Regions from separate parts of the Mesorhizobium sp. ISC11 genome, predicted to be linked through region 1. Evidence: predicted binding sites of a transcription regulator. Region 1 holds the regulator's gene; the other holds the start of a gene.
What was found. Region 1 encodes LexA, which represses DNA repair genes until DNA is damaged. Its sites were predicted from a motif close to TGTTCNNNNTGTGTTCNG; they were not measured.
Positions count from the first base shown of each region.

Region 2: a site for LexA is predicted at 1,969-1,986, ahead of dinB (DNA polymerase IV). Genes of this name have one in related genera too.

Region 1 is NZ_JAVSPW010000001.1:1,801,761-1,805,861, reverse strand. Features, by position in the region: gene RPF88_RS09000 (ComEC/Rec2 family competence protein) at 1-1,884, shown strand, start outside; gene lexA (transcriptional repressor LexA) at 1,878-2,618, opposite strand; gene kynU (kynureninase) at 3,029-4,101, opposite strand, start outside.
Region 2 is NZ_JAVSPW010000001.1:525,215-529,315, reverse strand. Features, by position in the region: gene RPF88_RS02705 (methylated-DNA--[protein]-cysteine S-methyltransferase) at 1-11, shown strand, start outside; gene RPF88_RS02700 (2OG-Fe(II) oxygenase) at 8-751, shown strand; gene RPF88_RS02695 (dihydrofolate reductase family protein) at 775-1,374, opposite strand; gene RPF88_RS02690 (winged helix-turn-helix transcriptional regulator) at 1,478-1,894, shown strand; gene dinB (DNA polymerase IV) at 2,016-3,263, shown strand; gene RPF88_RS02680 (cupin domain-containing protein) at 3,273-4,101, opposite strand, start outside.

The DNA of each region.
Region 1 (4,101 bases):
CGGCTGACCATCGACGTAACATCGACCGCAAGACCGAAACTGCGCTATGCGCCGGAACGGGTGCGGCTTTCGGCACGCAAGATCCCGGCTGACGTGACCGCAGGCTCTCTCATCACTGGATATGCCAAGCTTTTGCCGCCGACCGGGCCGGTGCGACCGGACAGCTATGATTTCTCCTTCGACAGCTATTTTGCCGGCATTGGTGGCAGCGGATTCTTTCTCGGCAATCCAAAGCTTGTCGTCAGCGATGATGGCGACATGCCGCTGTCGGCCCGAATTTCCTCCAGCGTGGAAAATGCCCGTGAAGGCATCGCCGACCATATCAGGGCGAGCGTCGGCGGCGCCGAAGGCGAGATCGCCGCGGCGCTGATCGTCGGCGTGCGCGCCGGCATTCCCGACGACATCAATGAGGCGATGCGACGTACCGGCATCTACCACATCATCTCCATTTCGGGGCTGCATATGGCTCTGGTCGCCGGCACCATCATGGGGTTGCTGCGCGGCGCCTTCGCCTTGTTTCCCGATCTTTCCGCGCGTCGCCCGGTCAAGAAGTATGCCGCTGCCGCCGCACTGTTCTCGATCGCAGCCTACCTCGTCATCTCAGGTATCGTCGTCGCCGCCGAGCGCAGCTTCATCATGCTGGCAGTGATGCTGATTGCAGTTCTGTTCGATCGAGCAGCACTCACCATGCGCAATCTGGCGATCTCGGCGATCGCCGTCATCGTGGTGTCGCCGCATGAGGTGGTCGGCCCGAGTTTTCAGATGTCGTTCGCCGCGACCGCGGCTCTGGTCGGCGCTTATGCCGGCTGGGCGGATCACCGCGCGGGAAAAGCAAGACCGCCGCCGCCGAAGCGATCCTTGCCCGGGTTCCTGACACGAAAATTCCTGCTGGCGGCAATTGGTCTGGCCATGACCTCGATCATCGCCGGCAGCGCCACGACGCTGTTTGCCATCTGGCATTTTCAGCGTGTGTCGCCGCTCAGCCTGTTCGCCAATCTCGCGGTTATGCCGATCGTCACCGTCGTCATGTTCCTGGCCGTCGCCAGCGCGCTGCTGATGCCTTTCGGATTGGATTGGCCAGCTCTCTACCTGATGGGCAAGGGCCTGACGATGATGATCGCCATATCGGGCTGGATCTCCGAGCGTTCGCCTGTCGATGGGGTCGGGCTGATTTCGCAACAGTCGGTCCTGCTGGTGGCCATTGCCCTGGTCATCGCGACGATGGCGACGACATGGCTGCGGCTCGCGGCTCTGCCATTCGCGTTGGCAGGCTTGCTGACCGTCTCGGATACGCGCACGCCCGATGTGCTGATCTCGGAAGACGCCCGGCTGGTGGCGTTGCCGATCGGTGGCGGTGAGCTTGCCGTTAGCCGGCAACGGCCGAACGAATTCACCGTCGACAACTGGAAACGCGCGCTGACATCGGAAACCATCGTCGTTCCGGAAGTGTTCGACAACAGGGATGGGCAATTCGACGTCGCGGATGCCGTTGAGCTACCGCCGGGATCGCCGTTCTATTGCTCCTCAGGCGTTTGCGTGGCCAGGCACATGTCCGGTGCGATCATTGCCTATGTCGAGGACCGCAAGGACACCTGGAAAGCCTGCGGCTTCGCCGAGCTGATCGTCGTCAACGACGCCACCGCCTATGACGCCTGTCATAACCAACTGGTTCTCGTCATCACCAAGCGGCAACTGGCTCGCAAAGGCAGTGCCGCGGTCTTCTTCGATCGCCAATCGGCGACCACGCCGGCGACGATCAGCTTCGCGGTGGACAGCCCATATCGGCCCTGGCACACGCAACGCAAATACTCTCGCGAGGCGAGGGGGCTGGCACCCTTCAAGAAACCCGAGAAGCCAGTGGTCAACCCACAGCCGTCTCAGTAGCGACGGATCAGGCCGACGAGCTTGCCTTGCACCTTGACCCTGTCCGGCCCGAAAATCCGTGTCTCATAGGCTGGATTGGCGGCTTCGAGGGCAATCGAGGCGCCCTTGCGGCGGAACCGCTTCAGCGTCGCTTCCTCTTCATCGACCAGCGCCACGATGATCTCGCCGGGGCTGGCCGTGTCGGCGTTACGGATGATAACGGTGTCGCCGTCGAAGATGCCGGCCTCGATCATCGAATCGCCCTTGACCTCCAGTGCATAGTGCGCGCCGCCCATGATCATGTCCGGCGGCACCGAAATCGAATGCGTCTGATGTTGGATGGCATCGATCGGCACGCCGGCGGCGATGCGACCCATGACCGGGATCGAAACGGCAGAGACCGCATCGTCGTCATTGCCGGGCGAAGGCATCCGCGAAGGCGCCGGCTTGATCTGCCGGCCAAGAGCACCACCCTGACCAAGACTGCCCTGGATGACGCTTGGCGAAAACTTCTTTGCCGCATTGAGGCCTGGCGCGATGGAGTCCGGCAGCCGCAGCACTTCCAGCGCGCGGGCCCGATTGGGCAGCCGGCGGATAAAGCCGCGCTCCTCAAGGGCCGTGATCAGCCGATGAATCCCGGATTTGGAGGCAAGGTCGAGCGCCTCCTTCATCTCGTCGAAGGATGGCGGAATGCCGCTCTCCTTCAGGCGTTCATGGATGAACATCAGCAGTTCATGTTGCTTGCGTGTCAGCATGGCGGCCCCCAGGTTCCCTGAAACCAGAATCGAAAAACAAACCCAGAACAAACACTATCTGTTCCAGTTGTGTTCTGCAACCGTTTAAAGTTTAATGAATTTGTTAAGGCTGCTGAAATTATTTGGCGCTTGCCAGCGGGTTACGATCGACGGGCGCCACCTTCGGCAATGCGCCTGCTCACATTGAAATTGTTATGGTTAATGACCTGTGGCTTATCCCCTACCAAAGCTTGGCATTATCTGTCGATCGACCTCGACAAGGGGCGATTGCAACCTTCGGGACGTTCGTTGGCCGTGAACGAAACGGAGCCAAAACGCCAACGTCAGTTGGGCATTTTGGCTGGAAATTCAGCTCTCCGTCATTTGCCAGGCAGTGAGGGCAGCGACGGCGGATCGCCGGGATCGGTGCGTCAGGTAACGGCTTCCTTGACGGCGAAACGCTGGTCCTTCCATGCACCCGTGCGCAGAATGTCTTCCAGAACCTCAACCGCCAGCCACACATCCTTGTAGCTGACATAGAGCGGCGTGAAGCCGAAACGGATGGTCGACGGTGCGCGGAAGTCACCGATCACCCCGCGCTCGATCAGCGCCCGCATGATTTGATAGCCATGGTCGTGAAGGAACGACACCTGGCTGCCGCGCCTGGTCGCGTCGCGGGTAGTCTCCAGCGTGAGACCGTAGGCGCCGCACTTGGCTTCGACGAGCTGGATGAACAGTTCTGTCTGCGCGACGCTCTTCTTTCGCAATGCCGCCATGTCGACGTCGCTCCAGATGGCAAGCGCGCCTTTGAGCGCCCGCATCGACAGGACCGGTTGCGTACCGCACAGAAAACGGCGGATGCCGGTGCCGGCAACATAACCCCGTTCGAAGGCAAAGGGCCGCGCATGGCCCCACCAGCCGCTGAGCGGCTGGCTGATATCGCCGTGGTGGCGCTGCGCGGCATAGATGAAGGCCGGCGCGCCCGGACCGCCGTTGAGGTACTTGTACGTGCAGCCGACAGCGAAATCGGCATTTGCCTGATCGAGCTCGACGGGCAGGGCGCCGGCGGTGTGGCAGAGATCCCAGACGATCAACGCTCCGGCCGTATGAGCCCTGCGCGTCAGCGCCGCCATGTCGCGCAGTTCACCCGATTTGTAATTGACGTGGTTGACCAGCACCACCGCGACGTTTTCGTCGATCAGCTCTTCGATGGTCGGCGCGTCGACACCCGCGAGGCGCAGCAGGACGCCATCCCGGGTCGAGGCCACGCCTTCGGCGATGTACAGGTCGGTGGGGAAACTGTCACCTTCGGCGACGATGGCTGACCGGCCGGGCCGCATCTCCATCGCTGCGTGCAGCACCTTGTAGATGTTGGTCGATGTCGTGTCGCAGACAACGGTCTGGCCGGCCGCGGCTCCTATCAGGCGTCCGAGTTGGTCGCCGAGTTCGATCGGCATCTCGAACCATCCGGCCGTGTTCCAGGCTCGGATAAGATCTTGGGCCC
Region 2 (4,101 bases), 1.3 Mb from region 1:
CTACGATATGAATGCCCATGCTAGGGTTGCCGCATCGGCGGTTGAAGCTGCTCAGACGCGTGTCGCCGGTTACGACTGGCCCGCCCTTGCAGCCGAACTCGACGGTTTCGGCTGCGCGGTGATTGAAAAGCTGCTGTCGCCCGAAGAATGCCGGGAGATCGCCGGCCTCTATCCCAAAGAAGAGCATTTCCGCAGCCACATCCATATGGCCAGGCACGGCTTCGGCAAGGGTGAGTACCGCTATTTCCGCTATCCCTTGCCCGACCTTCTGGGCGGCCTGCGCAGCGCGCTCTATCCCAGGCTGGCCGAGGTCGCCAATCGGTGGAACGAGCGGATGGGGCAGGCCATGCGTTATCCCGCGACGCATGCCGCGTTTCTCGATCAGTGTCATGCCGCCGGCCAGACGCGGCCGACGCCGCTGCTGCTGCAATATGTGCCTGGCGACTTCAACTGCCTGCACCAGGATCTCTATGGCGACCTCGCTTTCCCGCTGCAGGTGGCGATCCTGCTCTCCGAACCGGGCCAGGATTTCACCGGCGGTGAGTTCGCGCTGACCGAGCAGCGGCCGCGCATGCAGAGCCGGGTCGAGGTGGTGCCGCTGCGCCAGGGCGACGCCGTTGTCTTTGCCGTCCACAACCGGCCGGTGCAGGGCACCAAAGGCAATTACCGCGTCAACCTGCGTCATGGCGTCAGCCGGCTGCGCTCAGGCATGCGCCACACGGTCGGGATTATTTTTCACGATGCGAAGTGAGCAGGGAGAAGATGGAGGTCCCCTCACCCCGCCGGTGCATAGCGACTGACCACCATGCCACAGTCATAGGCCTTCGAGCCGAGCAGCCGCAGGTTTCTAAGACCGCCCTGATCAAAAATCCGGCGGCCCGCACCCAGCACCGCCGGGTTGATAAAAAGCTGAAACTCGTCGACCAGCCCGGCCGCGATCAGCGCCGACGCGAAACCGGCGCCGCCGAACACGGCCATGTCGCCGCCCTCGCCCGCTTTCAGCGCATTGACTTCGCGCGGCAGGTCGCCGCTGGCCACGCTCGTGCGCTCCCAGACCGGCTCCCCGGCCGATTGCTTGAGCTTATCACTGAGCACCACCTTGCGGGCGTCGACGATGCGTTGCGCAAAGGCGTAGAACGGATCGTGCGGAAACTTCTTGGCGGCATTGCCCCAATGGGTGAGATAGCCCTCCTGCGCCATCTTGCGGCTGAGCAGGATGGTATCGACGCCTGTGAAGACAGCGTTGAAGTCCTGCTTCAGCTCATCGTCCCAGGCGCTCTCGTCACCCCACTCCCAGAGCTGCCAGGAATGGTCCTCGGTGGCGCCGACAAAGCCGTCGACCGACATCTGCATCTGCAGGAACAGCTTTTTCACCGTCATTCTCCTCACGGCTATCGCAAAACAGTTTACATTTGGAACTGTTGACGCAAGGCCAAAAAGATGTCAATAGTAAAGTGATTTAGAAATGGAACCATAGATGGCGACGCGCGAAAAATCCGACTGCCCGATCAACCTGTCGCTCGAACTCATCGGCGACCGCTGGACGCTGCTCATCATCCGCGACATGGTCTTCGCCGGGAAAAAGCACTTTCGCGAATTCCTGCAATCCGACGAAGGCATCTCCTCGCGCACGCTGGCCGAGCGACTGCAAACGCTTCAGGACGAAGGCATCCTCACCAGAAGCGACGACCCGACGCATGGCTTGAGAACGGTCTACCGGCTGACCGAAGCAGGCATCGACCTATTGCCGGTGCTGGCGACGCTCGGCGCCTGGGGCAGCAGGCACCGCAAGGCCGACGAGAGATTGGCCAGGATTGCCAACCAGTTGGCGGCAGGCGGCGAAGCAGCGCTGGAAAAGATGAAAGCGGCGCTGCGAACGGAGCATAGTGTCTAGGCGGTTGCGTTCAAGCCGAACCGGCATGGCTGTTGCCGCACCCAATCGCCCTTCGCTTGACAACGATCCATCTTTGTTCTTTATTTGTTCCAATCTATCAGCAACTGCGGATGCGCGGTCGATGGAAACGACAGCCACCATCCTGCATGCCGATCTCGACGCTTTCTACGCCTCTGTCGAGCAGTTGCTCGATCCGTCGCTGCGCGGCAAGCCGATCGCGGTGGGCGGCGGCGTCGTGCTCGCCGCTTCCTATGAGGCGCGCGCCTTCGGCGTGCGTGGCGGCATGCCGGGGCGCAAGGCGCGCGAACTCTGCCCGCATTTGATCTTCGTCGGCGGCAATTTCAGCCATTACCAGCGGCTGGGCGATGCGGCGATCAAGGTGCTCGACGATTTTACGCCTGTGGTCGAGCGCATTTCCATCGACGAGGCGTTTGCCGACGTCGCCGGCTGCACGCATCTGTTCGGCTCGCCGCAGGAGATCGCGACAACCATCCGCCGCCGCGTGCGGGCCGAACTCGGCCTGCCGATCTCGATCGGCGTGGCGCGCACCAAGCATCTGGCCAAGATCGCCTCGCAGGTCGCCAAACCCGACGGGCTGGTGGTCGTCGAACCCGGCACCGAACTCGCCTTCCTGCATGATCTGCCGGTCGGACTGATGTGGGGCGTCGGCCCGGCGACCAGGGCGCGGCTGGCCGAGATCGGCGTCGAGACCATCGGTCAACTGGCCAGGGCGCATGGCGGCGCGCTGACGCGCCTGCTCGGTCCCGCCGCCGGCGAAAAGCTCGCCGCCCTGTCCTGGAACCGCGACCCGCGAAAGCTGGAGACGAAGCGCCGCGCGCATTCGGCCGGCGCCCAATCGGCACTTGGCCAGAAGCCGGCTATGGCACGGGTCATCGTGCCGACACTGCTGCATCTGGCCGACCGCGTCGCCAGTCGGCTGCGCGCCAAGGCAAGGCCCGGCCGCACGGTGACGGTACGCGTGCGCTTTGCCGATCTCAGAGCCGTCACCCGCTCGATCACGCTTGACCAGCCGATCTCGGCAACCGCGATGCTGGCCGAGATCGCCGGCGATCTGGTGCGCGGCGTGCTTGCCGACAATCCACAGGAGAAAACGATCTCGCTGCTGGCGATCTCGGTCTCGCATCTTGAGGAAAGCTTCGAGTTGCAGCTCGACCTGCCGCTTGGCCTCGCCGACGAGAGGCGCCGGCCCGGCACGAAGAAGGGCCTAGCACGCTTCGACGCCGATCGCGCCATCGACAAGATCCGCGAGCGCTTCGGCAAACAGGCGGTCGGCTACGGCACCGTGGCACTGGAGGCGGCGCGCTCGGTTCCCGACGAATTCAGGGAGTTGGCGGAGAAGGAGCTGTGAAGCCGGGGGCTACTCCATCTCTTCGCCGTCCCAGTACCGCCTCACCGCTCCCATGTCGAAAATGCCGTCGCGCCGGCGCAAGGCGTCGACCGCCATCTTGTTGGAATCTGGATAGACGCAGACCTCGTTGGGATTTTTCTCGCCGATCATCAGGTAACGGCACGGCCCCGTGCCGCTGTTGAGGAAGGAATGCCCGACCGCCAGGCCGGCTGGAAAGCAGACATAATCGCCGGTTTTCATTTCGTGGCGCTCCTCGCCAAGCAGCAGCATCACCTCCCCTTCCAGGATCAGCGCATGCTCCTCTTCCAGCATGTGATAGTGCCGGGGCGCCAAGCGCATGCCGGGCGCCGGCGCTTCGATCAGCATGCCGACATGATAGTCGGAGCGTCCCAGCGCGGCATAAGTCAGGTGCCTGGACCGGCCCCCGAACCGCGGACCTTCGCCCTCGACCTTCCATTCGACAGCATCGCTGGCGATCGGCGGGATCGGCGCGGCTGGGGGTTTGGTGACACCGGCCGTCACATCCGACGGCAGCGGATCGCCGGCGGTAAGGCCGGTGTTCTCGCCGTCCCAGTAGCTTCGGTTTGCAGCGAGATCGAAGATCGCGCGGCGGCCCAGGGCGCGTACCAGCACCTTGTTGGAGGCGGTGTAGACGACCACTTCATTCGGGTTGCGCTCGCCGACGATGACATAGCGGCACAGTGCGTCGCTGGTATTGATCAGGCAATGCCCCGCCGCGGCACCGGCGGGAAAGCAGATGTAGTCGCCGGCCTTCATGGCATAGGCCGCGTCGCCGACATACGCGGTAAGCGCCCCTTCGAGGATGAAGACATGCTCT